One region of the Streptomyces sp. NPDC053474 genome, then DNA from elsewhere that is predicted to be linked to it. Evidence: predicted binding sites of a transcription regulator. Region 1 holds the regulator's gene; the other holds the start of a gene.
The links. Region 1 encodes HspR, which represses chaperone genes until heat shock. Its sites were predicted from a motif close to TTGAGNNNNNNNNNCTCAA; they were not measured.
Positions count from the first base shown of each region.

Region 2: the regulator HspR is predicted to act here: its motif matches at 5,926-5,944, upstream of lon (endopeptidase La).

Region 1 is NZ_JBITXV010000002.1:257,813-267,949, forward strand. Features, by position in the region: gene ACIG3E_RS04715 (pyridoxamine 5'-phosphate oxidase family protein) at 1-242, shown strand, start outside; gene ACIG3E_RS04720 (hypothetical protein) at 359-715, opposite strand; gene ACIG3E_RS04725 (hypothetical protein) at 712-873, opposite strand; gene ACIG3E_RS04730 (helix-turn-helix transcriptional regulator) at 1,005-1,994, shown strand; gene ACIG3E_RS04735 (LuxR C-terminal-related transcriptional regulator) at 1,991-2,974, shown strand; gene ACIG3E_RS04740 (LuxR C-terminal-related transcriptional regulator) at 3,035-4,012, shown strand; gene ACIG3E_RS04745 (hypothetical protein) at 4,047-4,463, opposite strand; gene ACIG3E_RS04750 (LuxR C-terminal-related transcriptional regulator) at 4,966-5,994, shown strand; gene ACIG3E_RS04755 (LuxR C-terminal-related transcriptional regulator) at 6,009-7,058, shown strand; gene ACIG3E_RS04760 (hypothetical protein) at 7,275-7,781, opposite strand; gene ACIG3E_RS04765 (heat shock protein transcriptional repressor HspR) at 8,022-8,477, opposite strand; gene dnaJ (molecular chaperone DnaJ) at 8,482-9,669, opposite strand; gene grpE (nucleotide exchange factor GrpE) at 9,790-10,137, opposite strand, start outside.
Region 2 is NZ_JBITXV010000007.1:52,832-62,968, reverse strand. Features, by position in the region: gene ACIG3E_RS17980 (hypothetical protein) at 738-1,583, shown strand; gene ACIG3E_RS17975 (MarR family winged helix-turn-helix transcriptional regulator) at 1,753-2,247, opposite strand; gene ACIG3E_RS17970 (lysozyme) at 2,564-3,403, shown strand; gene lon (endopeptidase La) at 3,486-5,903, opposite strand; gene ACIG3E_RS17960 (GNAT family N-acetyltransferase) at 6,170-6,835, shown strand; gene ACIG3E_RS17955 (hypothetical protein) at 7,269-8,054, opposite strand; gene ACIG3E_RS17950 (PadR family transcriptional regulator) at 8,096-8,446, opposite strand; gene ACIG3E_RS17945 (rhomboid-like protein) at 8,871-9,788, opposite strand.

The sequences.
Region 1 (10,137 bases):
CCGCCCCGGCGGGCGCGCGGGTCGCGGTCTGCCAGGTGGCGGGCCGCCACTGGGCCACGCTCGAAGGCCGGGCGACGGTGTCGGCGGAGCCCGCGCGGGTGACGGACGCCGAGCGCAGGTACGCCGAGCGGTACGGCAGGAAGCCGCGGGAGAACCCGGCCCGGGTGGTCATCGAGATCGCGGTGGACCGCGCGCTCGGCCATGTGAAGGAGACCGCGGCGGCGCCGCGGCCCGCCGCCTGAACCGGCCCGCCGCGCGCACCCCGCACACACCACAGCGGCGCCACCGTGTTCAGGTCCACGGTGGCGCCGCTGCTGGGGGAAGCACCTGCGCGATTTACAACGACGGGGGAATCGCGTCAGGCGCTGCGGGGGGTGGCTGTGAGGGGGTCGGAAGCGGTGGAGTGCCGCTCGGCATCCCGCTTCCGCTTCCCGATCAGCTGGTGGTCACGCTGATCGAGGTTGACGAAGACCATGCCGTAGCGCACGGCGCAGCGCACCGGCTGGGGCGCGCCGCGGGGCCGGCGCAGGCAGCGGTAGGCGCGGATGTCCTCGTCGTCGTCCCGTACGATGATCACCGGCTCGCCGACCAGGGTGACCATCAACGAGTCACCGGGGTGGGGGATCGCGGTGGCGAGGTCGATGAAGTGCCAGCCCGACCGGTAGGCCGTCGCCATTTCCCGGCGGAAGGTGCGGTCATCGGGAGGGGTACTCATGCCTTGTCACCCGCCGGCGTGATCCAGGCAAGGTCAGACGGCGCGGCTGTGCTCTTCGCTGGGTGGCTCCAGGCGAGATCCATGGCACTCACCGCACCCAGGCCAATCCCTGCGGAGAGAGCGGTCACCAGGACCGCGCGAAGCATGCGCTTGAACATGGTCGGCTTCGTCCTCACTTGGTAGGTTCCTCTCCCCCGGCACAACAAGACGATGTCTCAATCGAGCACGTCAAAGCCACAGGGTGGATGCATCATGTTCCTGCACGTTCAGGACCCTGGGGGGTGGAGAATTGCTCACAACTGACGCTAAACCGACACATCCTCACCCCGAGAGCCCACTGTGTGGCGAAGGAGCGAGGCTGTACGCCTCCGCACTGAGCAACGGGCGGCTCGCGCGGGCCGAGGCTGAGAACGCACCGTGCCTTCTGGAGTCCGCGCTCGTCCATCCCGACCCGGATGACGCGGACTGGCTGCGCCCCGTTCCACCGGCCACGGCACTCGCTCAGCGACTGCATCCGCTGGAGCGCGAGATCCAGGACCGGAGGCGGCTCGCGGTCGAGCTGACCGACACCTTCGAGCCATTCATGGCCATCCCCACCCGCGTGGAACCCACGAGCCACGCGATCACGGTATTGGAGGGCGAGGCCCGCATCAACGAAGCGATCGAGCAGGCCACGGCCGAGTGCCGGCACGAGGTCCTGACGGTCCAGCCCGGCGGCGGCCGGAGCGAGGAGAGGTTGAATATCGCGCTCCGGCGCGGGCAGACCATCCTCGACCGCGGCATCTCGATGCGTACCCTCTACCAGCACACCGTCCGGCACAGCCGGGGCACCCTCGCCTACGCGGCCTACATGTCGCACGGCAACGTGCAGATACGCACGCTGGAGGAGGTGATCGACCGACTGATGATCTTCGACCGCAGCGTCGCCATCCTCCCCGCGCGCGCCGACCGCCAGGACGCCCTGGAGGTGCGCCACCCCGCCCTGGTCGAATACCTCTTCAAGGTCTTCGAGCAGCAGTGGCAGCAGGCGACGCCCCTGCTCGACGAGGACCCCTACCCGCCCTCCGCCGACGGGATCACCGGCGTGCAGCGCTCCATCGCCCGGCTGCTCATCGAGGGCCACGTGGACGAGGCGATCGCCCGCCGCCTCGGCATGAACGTGCGGACCTGCCGTGCCCACATAGCGAAGATCGCCGCCGCCCTCGGCAGCGGCAGCCGCGCCCAACTGGGCTATCTCATCGCCCAGTCCGGCATCCTCGGGCAGGACAAGTCCCCATGACCACCGAACCCCGGCACCCCCACCCGCACGGACCCGACGAGCTGTGCGCGGAGGGTTCCGCCCTCTACGCCCGCGCGCTGCGCGAGGGGCGCGTCACCCAGCGGGACGCCGACTCCACCCCCTGCCTCATCGACTTCGGCCTGCTCCACCCCGACGTCGAGGACATGCGCTGGCTGCGCCCCACCGCCCCCGCCATCGCCCTGCCCCAGCTCCTGCGCGGCATCGAGGACCGCATCGGCAAGGAGCGCCGCCGCGAGGAGCGCCTCACCGCGATGTTCGAGCCCCTGATGGCGCTCGACGCCCGCCAGACCGTGGGCGCGGACCACCAGGACATCACCGTCCTCGACGGCTTCGACCGGATCAACGAGGCGATCACCCGGGCCACCGGCGACGCCGCCCACGAGCTGCGCACCGTCCAGCCCGGCGGGGCCCGCTCCCCCGAGATACTGGCCGACGCGCTCCCGCGCGAGCAGGAGTTCCTGTCCCGCGGCTGCCGCATGCGCACGCTGTACCAGCACACCACCCGCCACTCCCTGCCCGCCCTGGCACACTACGAACAGCTAGACGGCGACGTAGAGGTCCGCACGCTCAACGAAGTAACCGAGCGCATGGTCGTCCTGGACCACACGGTGGCATTCATACCGGCGAGCAAGGACCGCACGGCGGCCCTGGAGATACGCCAGCCCGCGATCGTCGACTACCTCATCACCACCTTCGAACGACTGTGGCGCCTCGCGACCCCCATGTACCCGCACGCGGCCCAGCTCCCCGCGGAGAACGGGGTCACGACCCGCCAGCGGGCCATCGCCGAGCTCCTCATCGAGGGCCTCACGGACACCGAGATAGCCGAGCGGCTCGGCATGAACGTGCGTACCGCACGCGAACACATCGCGAAGCTCGCCGCGATCCTCGGCAGCAACAGCCGCGCACAACTCGGATATCTCATTGGCCAGTCAGGAATCCTGAACCAGAATCACTAGCTGCTGAGCGTGGGAGCCGGCGGGGACCGGCGCCGGCGAGCCGTGAGGAGGGGCAGCGACGTGGCGAGGGATCACAGTCCGCACGGCGCCGGGGAGCTGTGCGGAGTGGGCAGGGCCACGTACGTCCGCGCCCTCCAGGACGGCGGCGTCCCGGCCGCCGACGCCGACCGGGCCCCCTGCGTCGTCGACCTCGGGCTGCTCAGGACCGACCCCCGCGACGCCGCCCGGCTGCTTCCCGTCGCCCCGTCCGTCGCGCTGCCCCGGCTCCTGCACGCCCTCGACGCCGGCGTCACCGACGAGCGCGCCCGGCAGCGGCGGCTCGCCGAGGCCTTCGCCCCGCTGATGACCCTCGGGGAGGGGCAGTTCACGGGGGCCCGCTCGCCGGGCGCCACCGTCCTCAAGGGCCTGTCCCGCATCAACGAGGCCATCGACCACGCCGCCGCCGGTGCCAGCCGGGAGGCCCTCGCCATCCAGCCCGGCGGCAGGCGGGTCCAGGAGACCCTGGAGCAGGCGGTGCCGCGCGCGGACGGCCTCCTCTCCCGCGGTGGCCGGATGCGCTCGCTCTACCCGCACACCGGCCTGCACGCCTGCCCCGTGTACGCCTACTTCCAGCGGCTCGACGGCGACGTGGAGGCCCGCACCCTGACGGAACCGCCCGGGCGGCTGCTCGTGTTCGACCGCTCCGTCGCCTTCATCCCGGCGGGCGAGAGCCGGGACGTGGCCCTGCGGATACACCAGCCCGCCGTCATCTCCTACCTGGTGACCACCTTCAAGCTGCTGTGGCAGCTCGCCACGCCCATGTGGCCGGACGCCGCCCCCGAGCCGCCCCGGCAGGGCATCACCCCCCGCCAGCTCGCCATCGCCGAGCTGCTCACCGAGGGCCTCACCGACACCGAGATCGCCGCCCGGCTCGGGATGAACGTACGGACGGCCCGGGTGCACATCGCCAAGCTGTCGGCCGTCCTGCACAGCCAGAGCCGGGCCCAGCTCGGCTATCTCATCGGGCAGTCGGGCATCCTCGGCGAGGGCCGGGCCTAGGGGCCGCCCGAGGGGCCCGGCCGACCGGCCCGGCCTAGATGGCCCGCTGGAGCGGCAGGCCGACCGCGCGCAGGGCCTCGCGCACCACGCGCTCCCCGTCCAGGCTGTCGGCGCCCAGGTCGAGCACCGCCGACTGCTCCCACCGCACCGAGGAGGGGCGCCCCATGCTCACCCGCCACACCACGGCGGGCGCGGCGCCCTCGCCCCGGGTGTCCAGGGCGATGTTCAGGACCCGCACCACGGAGACCTTCGCCACCACCTGGAGCGGGAAGTCACCGGCGAGCAGCTGGCGGTCGACGACCCAGGTCACCGGGTAGCCACGGCCGTTGAGGTCGTCGGCGATCACGTGCATGGCGGCCGCGTGGCGGTCGGGCGTGCGGGACGCGGCGGCGCGCCCCGGCGTCGCGTCCCGGCCCGAGGGCTCGGCGGGGCGCACCCCGGCTGCCTCCATGTCGCCATCACCTCACCGTTCAGGGGCCGTTGGCGTTCGGGTCCGGTCGGCCACGAAGAGCGGGACCACGTGGCGCGCTCCCCGCGAGCTCACGGGTTCCGACAGGAGCACCGTGACGGTCACAGCTCCGCGAACCGGTCGTCCTACGCGACGAGGTCCCCCTGGGCGCTCACGTCGCGCGGGGAAATCCCCGCGGCCCGGTCTCCTCCCCTCCTGCCCCCCTTTCTCCGCGCGCGGGCACTCGGCTCCACGGGCGCGTTCTCTGCACCATAAGCCCAAGGGCGGCACCGACCAATGGAGCCGCCCGCGCGTCCGGTGCGCCGCGAGGCCCGGTCCCCGGCGCCGGTGGTGTCCGTGCCGCGCGGTGGCACGCGAGCGGGACGGACAGGCCGGGGGACGCCCCGCCACAGGCTTGCCGCCGCCCCGCCATTGAAGGCGGTTGCCGCGTTGGCGACAATGGCCCCTCACGTGCCGTACCGGCGGGAGGAGCAAGGGGAGCGCCGTGCCGGACGGAGCGATGCGCGAGACGGACACGGGCCCTTGGGCCCACCCGCCGCACGGCCCCGACGACCTCTGCGAGCAGGGACGGGCCCTGTACGCCCGGGCCCTGCACGACGGCCGCGTCCCCGCCGACGCGGCCCACGCCGACTGTCTGCGCCCCTTCGGCCTGCTGCGCGCGGACCCGGCGGGCGACCCGGCGTGGCTGGTGCCCGCCGCGCCCGTCGTGGCCCTGCCCCGGCTCCTTGAGGACATCGAGCAGCGCGTGGCACGGCACCGCGCCCGGGCCGCCCGGCTCGCGGCCGCCTTCGAGCCGCTCATCCTGGCCGAGCCGGTTCCCGACCCGGACTCGGCGGCGGCGCACCTCACCGTCCTCCAGGGCGTACCGAGGATCAGGACGGCCGTGCGGCAGGCCCTCGCCGACGCCCGCGAGGAGCTGCTCGCGGTCCAGCCCAGCGGCCCGCGACCGCGCCTGCTGCCCCACGACGAGCCGTGGCGCATGGCCGAGTTCGTCGCGCGCGGCGGGCAGCTGCGCACCCTCGCCCGGCCGCCGCGCGGCGGCGCGCCGCCGCGGACGCATCCGCTGGGGCCCGCCGTCGACGGCGAGGCCCGCACGCTCGACGAACTCCCGCCCTGTCTCATCCTCCTCGACCGGCGCGTCGCGTTCATCCCGGCGGACCCCGGCGGCGAGATCTCCTTCGAAGTGCGCTCGCCCGCACTCATCTCGTACGTCGCGAGCGCCTTCGACATTCTCTGGCGGCTCGCGCGGCCGCTGTACCGGGAAGACGCCCCGCCGCTGCCCGACAAGGCGATCTCACCGGTGCAGCTGGAGATCGCACGCCTTCTCACCGAAGGCCTCACCGACACGGAAATCGCCACGCGCACGGATCTGAACGTCCGTACCGTACGCGTCCACATCGCCAAGGTGGCGCAGGTGCTCGGCAGTACGAGCCGGGCCCAACTCGGCTTCCTCATCAGCCAGTCCGGAATACTCGAACGCCATGCCTCACGGCGTTTCTCCCCCGGCCGGTGAGCGGGAGGACCGGCATGCCCCCGAGGGACGAGCGCCACCGCCCGCACGGGGCCGACACGTGGTGCGCCGCGGGGGCCGCGCTCTACGCCCGGGCCCTGCGCGAGCGCCGCGTACCCGCGCGGGACGCGGAACACGCGCCCTGCCTCGTCGACTTCGGCCTCCTGCACCCCGACCTCGACGACATGGCGTGGCTGCTGCCCAGCGCCCCCTCGCGCGCCCTGCTGCGGCTGCTGCGCGGCATCGAGGAGGACGTGGCGCACGAACGGCGCCGCGAGGCCGAGCTGACCGCCGCGTTCGAGCCGCTGCTCGCCCTCGCGCGCCCGGCGGCGGAGCAGACGGCCGCACCTTCCCCACCGGCCGCTGGCCCGCCCGCGATCACCCTGCTCAGGGGCCTGCCCCGGATCACCGACGCCGTCTGCCGGGCCGCGGACGCCTGCGCCAACGAGGCCCTGACCGTGCAGCCCGGCGGCTTCCACCGCGTCTGGGACCTGGGCGCGGCGCCGCCGCGCGAACAGCCGCTGCTGTCCCGCGGCTGCCGGCTGCGCACCCTGTACCAGCACACGGCCCGGCACGCCTTCCCCGTGCTCGCCCGCTTCGAGGAGCTGGCGGGCGACGTGGAGGTCCGCACGCTGAGCGAGGTCACGGCCCAGCTCGTCGTCTTCGACCGCGCCGTCGCCTTCGTCCCCGCCGACCGGGACCGCGCCCTGGCCCTGGAGATCCGCGTGCCCGCCCTGGCCGGTTATCTGGCCGCGCTCTTCGACCGCCTGTGGCGCCTGGCGACGCCCCTGTTCCCGCACCCGGCGCCGCAGCCCGCGCGGGGCGGCATAACCGCCCGCCAGCGCGCCATCGCCGAACTGCTCACCGAGGGCCTCACCGACGCGGGCATCGCCGAGCGCCTCGGCATGAACGTCCGTACCGTACGCGTCCACATCGCCAAGCTGGCCCAGGTCCTCGGCAGCACGGGCCGCACCCAACTCGGCTACCGCATCGGCCAGTCGGGCCTCCTCGGCCCCACAGGCCCGGGCGGCCCTCGCGGATCCCGCGGCCCCGGCCGTACCCGCTGAGGCACGAACGTCCGCAATTGCGGCTACTTGCCCCCGCCCCCGCCCCTTGCACCGCAACAAGTTGACGGTAGCGGAGCGTGGGCGCGGCACTGCATGGTGAGGACCGCAGCGGCTCTGTTGTGGTCTCCCCCCGCGGGGTCGCGCTTCCCTGAGGCGCTCCGGCCCGCCGCGTTCCGTGGCGGGCCGGGGCAGCCACGCGCCCCGCGGAGCGGGCGCCTACGCCTGACCCGCCCACTCCCGCAGCAGGCGCTCGCGCAGCTCGCGGCGCGGCGTGCCGCCCTCGTGCGAGCGCCCCCACTCGGCCATCGCCGACAGCGTGGTCAGCAGCGTGGCGGCCCCCTCCGTGAGCCGGGCGAGCAGGGCGCGGGACAGGTCGTACTCCTTCTGGGAGTAGCCGTACGCCGCCGCCACGTACGCGGTCAGCTCGACCTCCTGGTCGGCGGTCTCCACGCACACGGTCATCGAGGGCGCGTCCTCACCGCCGCCGAGCCCGACCGTGAGCGCCATGTCCACCACCATCCCGACCTGCCGCTTCAGCGACTTCACCGGGACGTCCTCGATGCTCAGCGCCCGTACGTCGTCCCAGAGCCACAGGCCGGACTGCTGGTGCCCGAGCCCGGCCACCCCCTCGGGTGTCAGCCGGACCCCGGGAGCGAGCCCGGACGGCTTCGAGCCCACGTACACATCGCCCTCGGCGATCCAGAACAGCCCGACCATGGCCATGGAGAATCCAGCTTTCCCGCGGAAGAAACACGACAGCCTGCCAACTATAGGAGTGCGGCGTGCCGTCCAGCGTTCCCCTGCGACTCCTCGCCGGAGCGCCCCGTCCCCCACGGACCAGCGGTTTCTCTCCCCCCACCACGTGCGCACCTCCCGTCACTCCGGGCACGACGAAGGCCGGGCGCCCGCCCCCGAGTCGTTCGGGTACGGGCGCCCGGCCTTCGCGTGCCGGACCGCGGCGGGCTACTGCTCCGGCGACCTCTTCGGTCGCCACACCACGAGCGCGCTCGCCTGCTGCACGTCCTGGTACGGCACCAGGTCGCGGCGGTAGGAGGCGTGGACCTGGGCCTCGCGCTGCTGCATCGCGGCGGCCGCGCCCTCGACGGCCGCCGACAGCTCGGCGACCCGGGACTGGAGCGCGGCGACCTGGTTCTCCAGCTCGATGATGCGCTTGATGCCCGCGAGGTTGATGCCCTCCTCCTGGGAGAGCTGCTGGACGGTGCGGAGCAGCTCGATGTCCCGGGCGGAGTACCGCCGGCCCCGGCCCGCGGTGCGGTCGGGCGAGACCAGGCCCAGGCGGTCGTACTGCCGCAGGGTCTGGGGGTGGAGACCGGAGAGCTGGGCCGCCACCGAGATGACGTACACCGGGGTCTCGTCCGTCAGCTGATACGGGTTGCGTCGGCGGCCGTCCCGCTCCATGAGGTCACGCTCCCTTCGCGGCCTTGAACAGTTCTGCCCGCGGATCGAGATCCGCAGTCGCCTTGCGGTACTCCTCCAGGGCTTCCTTCGCCTCGGGGGACAGCGTCGTCGGTACGGACACCTCCACCGTGACGAGCAGGTCGCCGGGCGTGCCGTCCTTGCGGGCGGGGCCCTTGCCGCGCACCCGCATCGTGCGCCCGTTCGGCGTGCCCGGGGGCAGCTTCAGGGTGACGGGCACGCCGCCGAGCGTGGGCACCCGCACCTCGCCGCCGAGCGCGGCCTCGGAGAGGGTCACCGGGACCGTCACCGTGAGGTTCTCGCCCCTGCGGCCGAAGACCGGGTGGGCGTCCACATGGACGACCACGTACAGATCGCCCGCGGGGCCGCCGCGCTCACCGGGAGCGCCCTTGCCGCGCAGGCGGATCCGCTGGCCGTCGCTGACGCCCGCCGGGATGCGCACCTGCATCGTCCGCGACGACTTCGCGCGGCCGCTGCCGTGGCACACCTCGCAGGGCGTCTCGGCGATCAGGCCGCGGCCCTTGCAGTCCACGCAGGGGTCGGTGAGGGAGAACCCGCCACCGCCGCCCCGGGAGACCTGGCCCGTGCCCACACAGGTGGGGCACACGCGCGGCGTGCCGTTCTTGTCGCCGGTGCCCGAGCACGCCTTGCAGGCGGCCTGCGAGGACATGCGCAGCGGAACCGTCGCGCCCTCCACCGCCTCCGTGAAGCTCAGCGTGACCTCGGACTCGATGTCCTGGCCGCGGCGCGGCTGCGTACGCGTCCCCGTGCCCGCGCCGCCGCGGTTGAACAGGCCCCCGAAGACGTCACCTAGGCCGCCGCCGAAGCCGCCGGCGCCCGCTCCACCGCCGCCCGGGGCGCCGCCTCCGAAGAGGTCGCCCAGGTCGAAGTTGAACGTGCCGCCGCCCGCTCCGGGGCCTGGCCTGAATCCGCCGTTGCCGAAGAGCGCGCGGGCCTCGTCGTACTCCTTGCGCTTCTTCGGGTCGCCGAGGACGTCGTTCGCCTCGGAGATCTCCTTGAAGCGCTCCTCGGCCTTCGCGTTGCCCTTGTTGGCGTCCGGGTGGTTCTCGCGGGCGAGCTTCCGGTACGCCTTCTTGATCTCGGCTTCGGTGGCGTCCTTGGGGACGCCGAGGACCTTGTAGAAGTCCTTCTCGATGAAGTCCTTGGTGCTCATCCCCGACGTCCCTCCTTCCTCGTCGTCAGGTCGACGCCGACGCCGACCGCGACGCCGGGTCCGCGACCATCATGGTCGCCGGGGGCCCGGCCGCGGCCGACGTCGCCGTCCGTGTCAACGTCAGCCCTTGTCCGGGCCACCGTTCTCCTTGTTCTCGGCCTTGTCGGCCTGGTCGGCGGGCTGGCCCGCGTCCTTGGCCTCGGCCTGGTCCGCGGCGGCGGGCGTCTCGACCTCGCCGTCGGCGCCGTCGGCCGCGTCCGGCTTCACCGTCTGCGCGCCGGGCTGCGGCTCCGCCACCGCCACGCGGGCGGGACGGATGACGCGCTCGCCGATGCGATACCCCGGCTGGAGGATCGCGACGCACGTCGTCTCCGTGACGTCCGGTGCGTAGCTGTGCATCAGGGCCTCGTGGATCGTCGGGTCGAAGGGCTCGCCCTCCTTGCCGAACTGCTGGAGGCCCATCTTGGC
Region 2 (10,137 bases), on a different contig from region 1:
ACGCTCGGCAGACGCCGGGGCGCCGGTGGCGTGCTGGCTCCGGGGCGCGGCCTCGGACGGGCGCTCGGCGTCCGCCGAGGTGCTGGTGGCGTGCCGGGGCGCGGGCGAAGCGCCGGTCGGACGCTCGGCAGACGCCGGGGCGCCGGTGCCGCGCCGGGCGCTGGGCGAAGCCTCGCCCGGGCCTTCGGCACGGGCCAGGGGCTCCGTACGGGCCGCGGCCTCCGCGAACGCGTCGGCGGGGGTCTCCGCGTGGCCCTCGCGCCCCGCGGCGCCCTGGCCGGAGGGAGGGGTCGCGGCGCCCGGTCTGGCCCTTCCCGGGGCCTTCTGGCTGCCTTCGCGCCGAGGCCGCATCTCTTGCACCGGAGCTCGCATTCCTGTTTTCGTCTGCCCTAGGGCCCGGGTGACGATCCGTCAACGCGAGCGCTCCCGGCACGGACCCTGACCTTGCCAGACGATTCCAGTGCCGGTGCGCGGCAGTCTCGCATCGTCTGCCTGGCCACCTGAAGGAGTGAACATCGACTGGGAGTTGGCGAGCAAGTCACGCTGCGTGTCGTGCGGGCCGCGCGCGGTGCGCCGGTTGGACGTCCGAGGACGGCTTTGGCAGGATGCGCCGCCACACCCTTCGGAGCCGTCGATTCCGGCCGATTTCCCCTGCCCTGACCCCCGCCGCCGGGCCGCCCCAACGTCGGCGCGCGCCCTCCGGCCGGGCCCCGGCGCACCTCGGGCAGACTGACCCGATGCGCATCGAACTGGCCACCGAACCCGGCGCCCCCGACCGCCCCAACGAGGACTACGCCTCGGTCGCGCTGCCCGCGTCCGGACAGGGCGGATCACTGGTCCTGCTCGACGGCGTGACGCCCCCGGCCGAGGACGTCGGCTGTCTGCATTCCGTCCCCTGGTTCACCGCGCGCCTCGGCGGCGCACTGGGCGAACTGTCCGTTTCCCGACCGGATCTGACGCTCCCTGAGATCCTCGCGGCGGCCATCTCGCGCACCGCGGACACCCACCGTGACACCTGTGACCTTTCTCACCCGCGCACCCCGCAGGCGACGGTGGTCCTCGCCCGCTGGGACGCCGAGCGCGTCTCGTACCTCGTCCTGTCCGACTCGGCGCTGCTCCTCGCGGGACCCGACGGCGCGGTGGACGCGGTCCTCGACCGGCGCCTGGACGAGCTCCCGGCCGCCGTGCGCACCCTGCGCGACGCCGTACGGGCGCTGCCGCGCGGCTCCGCCGAACGGCGGGCGCTCGGCGGTGAGTACGCGGCCGCCGTCGAGGCGCTGCGGAACGCGGAGGGCGGCTTCCACACCGCCGCCGCCGACCCCGCCGTCGCCGCCCTCGCGGTCACCGGCGAACGGCCCCGCTCCGCCGTCACCGCCCTCGCCGCGCTCACGGACGGGGCCGGGCGCTGGGTCGAGACGTTCCGCGAGGGCGGCTGGGCCGACTGCTTCGCGCTGCTGCGCAAGGACGGCCCGCGGGGACTCGTCGAGCGCGTACGCGAGTTGGAGGAGGCGGACCCGGACGGCACGGCGTTCCCGCGCGGAAAGCGACACGACGACGCGGCCGTGGTGTACGCGGAGCTGTAGCCGCGGCCCCGGCACGCCCGCCCGTACGGGCACGGCCGCGGAGGGTCATGTGCCCACGTACGAAGCGGAATTGCACCAGCGGGTTACGTGCAGCGGAAGGGGACGCCGGTCCGAAGCCGGGCCAAAGCGGGGCCGGAGCCGGGCCGGAGCCGGGCCGGAGCGGCGCCGCCTAGAACTCGGCCCGCGCGTTGAGCTGCCGGAGCAGTCGGGCCAGCTCGGCCACCTCGGCCCGGTCCCACCCGGCGAGCTGCCGCACATACCGCTCCCGCCGCCCCCGGCGCACCGTACGGAACCGGTCCCGGCCCTCCTGGGTGAGCCGCACGAGCCAGGCCCTGCCGTCCGCGGGGTCCGGCTCCCGCGTGACCAGGCCGAGCTGCTCCAGGGCCCGCAGCTGACGGCTCATGGTGGCCTTGCCGACGCCGATGAAGGCGGCCAGGTCCGTGGCGCGCCGCGGCCCGGACTCGTCCAGGAAGGCGAGCAGCCCGTACGCGGCCGGTTCGAGATCCGGGTGGACCTGGCGGGCCATCTCGCCGGACGAGGCCCGGGCGCGGCGGAGCAGCAGCGTCAGCTCCCGCTCCAGGGCGAGGAACTCGTGGTCCACACCACCGCCCACCGCCGTCCCGTCCCCGCCCGAACCCCCGCCGTGGTGCGTGTCCTCACGCATGTCAGCACCCCTGCCGCACTTTCCCGATCCTGAAAGTTTTCGCCAGCCGCAGCCATCGCCGCAGCTCGCCCAGTATTTCGCAGGCGTAGACCAACGGCGGCCACGAGAGCCCCTTCCCTCCCGTTGTCTACGTGCGTAGCTTCATTGGTGGCATGTCCACACCAGAAGCCACGTGCCCCGGGTACCCGTGGCACGGAGTGTTCAGCGACATGTCGACAGGTCCCCCCACCGAGCCCGCCCGCCGCACCGGCGAAGCGCCACACCTTCGGCCACGCCCGCGCCGAACGGGCTCCACGAGGCCTTTCGGAGGCACGCCATGCCCGTGCACAGATCCCGTACGGCCCGCCGCGGACATCCCGTCGCGGGCGCTCTCCTCGCCGTCCTGTCCGCCCTCGCGCTCCTCGTCGCCCTGCCCGGCGCCGCGCAGTCCGCCGACGGTGACGACATCCCACCGCGCGGCAGCGCCCGCATGGGCCAGGGCGTCATCGAACACGACGGCCAGGGCGGCAGGCCCAGCGGCGGCGACGCCGCCCAGACGGAGGGCGTCGACGTCAGCAGCCACCAGGGCAACGTCAACTGGCAGGCTCTATGGGACAGCGGCGTCCGATGGGCCTACGTGAAGGCCACGGAGTCCACCTCCTACCGCAATCCGTACTTCGCGCAGCAGTACAACGGCTCGTACAACGTCGGCATGATCCGCGGCGCCTACCACTTCGCCACCCCCGACACCTCCAGCGGCGCCGCCCAGGCCAACTACTTCGTCGACAACGGCGGCGGCTGGTCCCCCGACGGCAGGACGCTGCCCGGCGCCCTCGACATCGAATGGAACCCCTACGGCGCCGCCTGCTTCGGCAAGTCCCAGAGCGGCATGGTCAGTTGGATCCAGGACTTCCTGGACACCTACCGCGCCCGCACCGGCCGCGACGCCGTGATCTACACGGCCACCACCTGGTGGAAGCAGTGCACGGGCAACTACGGCGGCTTCGCCTCCGCCCACCCGCTGTGGATCGCGCGCTACAACACCAGCCCCGGCGAACTCCCCGCCGGCTGGGGCTTCCACACCATGTGGCAGTACACGTCCTCCGGCCCGATCGTCGGCGACCACGACAAGTTCAACGGCGCCTACGACCGCGTGCAGGCCCTGGCCAACGGCTGACCGCCCGGCCTCGCCCTGAGAGCGGGTGCGGCAAGGTCCGGGGCCCTCACAGCCCCGGACCTTCACCGCCCCGCCGCGCCCGTCACGCCGCGGCGGGAACCTTCACCTCGGCCGGCGCCAGCGCCAGGTCGAGCACCTGCCGGACGTCCGTCACCGCGTGCACGTCGAGCTTCTCCAGGACCTCGGCGGGGACGTCGTCCAGGTCCGGCTCGTTCCGCTTCGGGATGATCACTGTGGTGATCCCGGCGCGGTGGGCCGCGAGCAGCTTCTGCTTGACGCCGCCGATCGGCAGCACCCGCCCGGTCAGCGAGACCTCACCGGTCATCGCCACGTCCGTGCGCACCAGACGGCCGCTGAGCAGCGACGCGAGCGCCGTCGTCATCGTGATGCCCGCGCTCGGCCCGTCCTTGGGCACCGCGCCCGCCGGGAAGTGGATGTGCGCGCCCCGGTCCTTCAGATCGCCGACGGGCAGCTCCAGCTCGGCGCCGTGGGAGCGCAGGAAGGACAGCGCGATCTGCGCGGACTCCTTCATCACGTCACCCAGCTGTCCGGTGAGCGTCAGACCGGCCGCGCCCGTCTCCGGGTCGGCGAGCGAGGCCTCGACGAACAGCACGTCGCCGCCCGCCCCGGTGACCGCGAGCCCCGTGGCCACGCCGGGCACCGCGGTGCGCCGCTCGGCCGGGTCCTGCGCCGACTCCGGCACGTGGTGCGGTCGCCCGATCAGACCGCGCAGCTCCTCCGCGCCGACCGTGAACGGCAGCTCCCGCTCGCCCAGCTCGTGCTGCGCCGCGACCTTCCGGAGCAGCCGGGCGATGGAACGCTCCAGATTGCGCACCCCCGCCTCGCGCGTGTACTCCCCGGCGAGCTTGCGCAGCGCGCTCTCATCGACCGTCACCTCGCCCTCGGCGAGTCCGGCCCGGTCGAGCTGGCGGGGCACCAGGTGGTCCCGGCCGATGACGACCTTCTCGTCCTCGGTGTAGCCGTCGAGGCGGACCAGCTCCATGCGGTCGAGCAGGGCCTCGGGGATGGCCTCCAGGACATTGGCCGTGGCCAGGAAGACCACGTCGCTCAGGTCCAGCTCCACTTCCAGGTAGTGGTCACGGAAGGTGTGGTTCTGCGCCGGGTCGAGCACTTCGAGGAGCGCGGCCGCCGGGTCGCCCCGGAAGTCCGAGCCCACCTTGTCGATCTCGTCGAGGAGCACCACCGGGTTCATCGAACCGGCCTCCTTGATGGCCCGCACGATCCGCCCCGGCAGGGCGCCCACATAGGTGCGCCGGTGGCCGCGGATCTCCGCCTCGTCCCGCACACCACCGAGCGCGACCCGCACGAACTTGCGCCCCATGGCGTGCGCCACCGACTCCCCGAGCGAGGTCTTGCCGACGCCGGGCGGCCCGACCAGCGCGAGCACCGCGCCGCCGCGCCGCCCGCCGATCACGCCCATGCCGCGGTCCGTGCGCCGCTTGCGCACCGCCAGGTACTCGGTGATCCGCTCCTTCACGTCCTCCAGACCCGCGTGCTCGGCGTCCAGGACCTGCTGCGCGCCCTTGATGTCGTACGCGTCCTCGGTCCGCTCGGTCCACGGCAGCTCCAGGACCGTGTCCAGCCAGGTGCGGATCCAGGAGCCCTCGGGAGACTGGTCGCTCGTGCGCTCCAGCTTCTCGACCTCTTTCAGGGCCGCTTCCCGCACGTGCTCGGGCAGGTCGGCGGCCTCGACCCGGGCGCGGTAGTCGTCGGACTCCTCCTCGCCCTCCTGGCCGTTCAGCTCGCGCAGCTCCTTGCGCACCGCCTCCAGCTGACGCCTCAGCAGGAACTCGCGCTGCTGCTTGTCCACGCCCTCCTGGACGTCCTTGGCGATCGACTCGGCGACGTCCTGCTCGGCCAGGTGCTCGCGCAGCTGCTCGGTGGCGAGCTTCAGACGGACCGTCGGGTCCTCGGTCTCCAGGAGCTTGACCTTCTGCTCGGTGGTGAGGAACGGCGAGTAACCGGAGTTGTCCGCGAGCGCCGCGACGTCCTCGATCTGCTGCACGCGGTCGACGACCTGCCAGGCCCCGCGCTTCTTCAACCAGCTCGTGGCCAGGGCCTTGTACTCCTTGACCAGCTCGGCCGTCACCCCGGGCAGCGGGTCCGGCACGGTCTCCTCGACCTGCGTACCCTCCACCCACAGCGCGGCGCCGGGGCCGGTGGTGCCCGCGCCGATGCGCACCCGGGCCCGCCCGCGGATCAGCGCACCGGGGTCACCGTCCGACAGCCGGCCCACCTGCTCGACGGTGCCGAGCACACCGGTGCCCGCGTACGTCCCGTCGATGCGCGGAACAAGCAGCACCTTCGGCTTGCTGCTACTCCCACTGGACCTCGCGGCGGCCTGTGCGGCCTCCACCGCGGCTCGTACGTCGGCGTCGGACAGGTCGAACGGCACCACCATGCCGGGCAGCACGACCTCGTCGTCGAGCGGCAGCACGGGCAGAGCGAGCGAGGTGTTAGCCGTGGACTCAGCAGCCATGATCTCCCCTTCGGCATTCAAGTTGAGCTATACCGACTCAATGCTTGTGAGCCCCTGATTGTTCCCAGGGGTTTGTTCGCTGTGAGCGATCACCTCTGCCACCACAGAGACGCGACTCAGTAACTTTCACCTAGCTAGTTCAACCATTACTCGTTATGACTGCACCTCTTGACTGTCCATTACATGGCCGGTCGACGTTGGGAGACGTACGGATGGAAGCGACGGGGGCTACGGCGGCCGCGGGGGCCATGGGGGCCTTGGAGGTCATGGGAGCGGACGAGGCGGTGCGCGCTTGGGTCGACGGCTGGGTCGCCTCCCGTGGCGCCGCTCCCCCGGCGGTGGAGCCGTGGGGCTACACGATCGACGTCGGCCTGGCCAAGCATCCGTCCCGGCACGTCTTCGGTGCGCCGCAGGGCGGTGTACAGGAGGCCGACGTGCGCAAGGTCGCGGCGTCGGTGTCCGGTGCGGACATCTGGCTGAAGGTCTTCGCCGAGCCGTCGCGGGTGGCGCAGTGGCTCGGCCCGGAGTGGTGGGTCGATCCGGAGGAGGGCTATCTGATGACGGTGGCCCTGTCCCCGGTGGCCCCGGATCGTCTGGTGGCACCGGAGGGTTACCGGCTGCGCACGTGGACGCGGGGCGGTGTCGTTCGGACGATGGTGACCGCGGCTGATGGCTCTTGGGCGGCGCGCGGCCAGATGGCGCCGACGGGCCGCACGGCGGTCGCGGACCAGATCGAGACCTCGCCGGAGCACCGCCGCCGCGGCCTGGGCAGCCTGGTCATGCGCACGCTTCAGGCCGCCGCGGCCGAGCAGGGCTGCGAGGTCGGCGTCCTGGCCGGGACCGTGGAGGGACGCGCCCTGTACGAGACGCTCGGCTGGCGGGTGGTGGCTTCGCTGACGAGCGCCCGCCGCAAGGGGTCGGACGAGTCTTGAGTGGCGGTGGGGCGGTGACTGGGTGCGGTAGGCCGCTGGCTGGGAGCGGTGAGGCGTTGGCTGGGCGCGGTGGGCTGGTGATGGGTGTGGTGGGCTGGTGACGGGCCGGGCGGGCGTTGGCTGTCGGGGTCGCCTGGCGTGGCGGGCTCGGCTCAGCCGCCCGGCACCTCACCAGCCCACCGCATAGGGCCTCGACTCAGCCGCCCGGCACCTCACCTCGGTGATCGCCTTGCCTGCCTCGCGGGTCGCTGCCTGCCGATGGGGCGGCTGTCGCCCGACTCGTCGGCTGCCGTCGGCCGTCGCAGGCGCTGGCCGTCACGGGCGTTGGCCATCCCGACAGCAGCTGGCGGCCCGACCTGTCGGCCGGTGCCCCGCCCCGGCCGCCCGCCGGTCCGCCGCCCGCCAGTCCGTCCCCTCGGCGGCGTCGGTCCCCTCAGCCCTCCGAAGGCTCGCCCTTTCTCGCGCGCATGTCCTTGACGGCGTACGGCAGGCCGGGCAGGAGGAACAGCAGCGTGCCCCATAGCGGCAGATGGAAGAGCGGGTCGTCACCTATGAGCCAGCCGGTGAGCGCCGCTACGGGCAACGCGGCCAGGCCGATGAGGGTCCAGCCTCTGAAGCCGAGGTTCCCTCGCCGCATTTCCCAGGTGACGGTGCCTGCTGCCAGCGCTCCATAGAAGGCGATCCGGGGCGCTTCTATCGACAGGGTCAGGGTCCGGTCGATGAGGTGGGTGAGCAGCAGCAGGGAGCCGACGACGAAGGGGATCAGGGCGCCCATGCGCAGGACGCGCAGCGGCAGGGGCGTGTGCGCGCGAGCCCAAGAGGCGGCGAACGCCTTCACGTCGGGCCCCACCACGTCCTGTGGGGTACGGCCCGCGGCGGCGGCCTCCTCCAGGTGGTGGGAGAGCTCGCCGAGCATGTCGCGCAGGGAGGCGTCGTCGATTCCGCGGTACTCCCAGTTGCTCCGGCAGATCGCTAGGACGCGCTCGCGGGTGAGGCCGGTGTCGCGCACGGTCTCGTCCAGCGGGTCGCCATCCGATGCGCGACCGCCCGGTGGAGGTGCCCCTCCGCCCTTCGCTTGGCGGGCCGTCGCCTCGCGGATCGTCGCCTCGCCGGTGGGCGTGCCGCCGGTGGCCGCGTCGTCGATCGTGGTTGCATCGGTCACCGTGGCGTTGGCCGCCGCTGCGCCAGCCACCGCTTCGTTCTTCGTTTCGTACGTCATGGCCTTCGTCCCCCCGTTGCGTGCTGTGTCGTGCGTCCTGGTCACGTCCCCAAGGTGCTGGAGACCGCGCCCGTGAAGGCGGTCCAGGTGGTGCGGCCGCTGGTCAGCTCGGCCGCGCCCGCCTCCGTGAGGCGGTAGTACTTGCGCGGCGCCCCGCCCGCCGCGGACGGGGCGCGATAGGAGTCGACCAGGCCAGCCCGCTCCATGCGCGCGAGCAGGGGATAGATGCTCCCCTCGCTCACCAGGTCGAGGCCGCTCTCGGTCAGGGCTTCCACGAACTCATAGCCATACCGAGGCCGCTCCGCGATGAGCGCGAGCAGGCACAGATCGAGCACCCCGCGCAGCAGCTGGCTACGGCGCTGGTCGTGCGACGCGGACAGCTCCTTTGTCATGCGGTACAAGATAGTCGCGCATTGCCTTGCGCCGCAAGAGTCTCGCGAGCATTGAATTCTGACGCCCTCACAGATTCCAGGAACCACGGCCAGGCCCACGGCAGCCGAGGCCCCCACCGCCGAAGCCACCGGCCAGCCAGCAGCGCAGCCCCGGCTCAAGCCCAGCCGCACCCAGCCCAAGGCCGCCGCCAGAGCCAAGCGCGCCACCAGAGACGGACGCGCCGCCAGAGCCAAGCGCGCCACCACAGACGAGCGCGCCGCCGGAACCAAGACCAGCACACGAGCCCAGCCCAGCGTCAGCGCCTACGCTTCCGCCGGGCCCGAACCCCCACCGCCAGCCCCGCCCAGGCACCGGGCACCGGGCACCGGGCACAAGACTCCAGACATCCGGCCACGCCCCAGGGCCCCAAGCCCCGGCAAACCCCTAAGCCGCAGCCCGCCCCACATCGCCCCGCAGCAGCGGCCACGTCGCCACGCCCACCGTGAGGGCGAGCAGATGACCCCAGTTCGTCATCGGGTCAGTGAACGCGATGAGGTCCTCGACGAGCATCCAGCCGAAGCCCGCCAGGACCGCCCAGCGCAGCCACGGCGCGAGGACGCCCGCGAGGGCGCCGACGCTCGCGGCGACGCCGAAGCTGATGCCGTAGTCGAGCCGGTGCAGCGACGTGCCGGGGAGGTGGCCGACGAGGACGGAGAGCCCCACCGGGATCTCCGTGGCCAGCGTCGCGACGACGTGCCCGAGCACGAAGACGGCGGCGGCGCGCAACGCGCCCACGCGCCGTTCGAGCGCGGTGAGGACGAACAGGAACCCGATGGCGTACGGCGACGCGATGCCGCCCGCGATCCACAGCGCGCTGGCGACGAGGACGAACACGGGCCGGTCCGCCAAATGGGCGACATCCGTGCTCGACCCCTGGTGCATCGAGGAGATCACCGACGGGTCGGCGTGCTCGGCGACCACCGAGGTGACCAGGAGGACCACCGCGTAGCAGAACGTGAAGGGCGTGCCCGTGGGAGTCGGCAGCAGCCGCCAGGGCCGCAGTCCACGGATCCCGGCCAGCGCGGCGGCGCCGAGGGAGACAGGCGCGGCAGGCGCGGTCACCGAAGCGACAGGGCCGGAGCCCGGCCCGCCCCCGGCCACAGCCAGACCGGCCTCGGCCAGACCGACCGCAGCAGAACCCGCCCCGAGCGAACCGGAACCCCATCCGGAACCGGAAGCGGAATCGGCACCAGGACCGACCGCGGCCCCAGCCCCGGCCCCGCCCCCGGAAGCCACCCCCTCAAGACCGCCCACCGCCCCCGCGAGCGCCCCGGCCGCGACCACCCGCCGCTGCCGCGGCATCGCGTCCAGCACGCCCTCGCGGGGTATCCCGTCCAGCAGGTCCCCGTCGGACGCCCCGCCCAGCACGTCTCCGCTGTCGGCCGCCTCGGGCCCGCCCGGGCCGGAAGCCCTGGAGCCCCGACCAGAAGCCGCACCGGCTCCCCCGCCAGACCTCGTGGACTCCGTAGGCCCCGTAGACCCCGTAGAAGCACCCTCGCCAGTACCCACAGAGGCGCCCATGCCAGAAATGGTCCGGTTCACGCTGAGGCGCTCCCTCCGTCACGGAACTTCACTAGGAACTTCCTACGCGACTGCATCACAAATCGATCACGTTCACTACATCACGAATCGATCACGTTCACGCTTCACT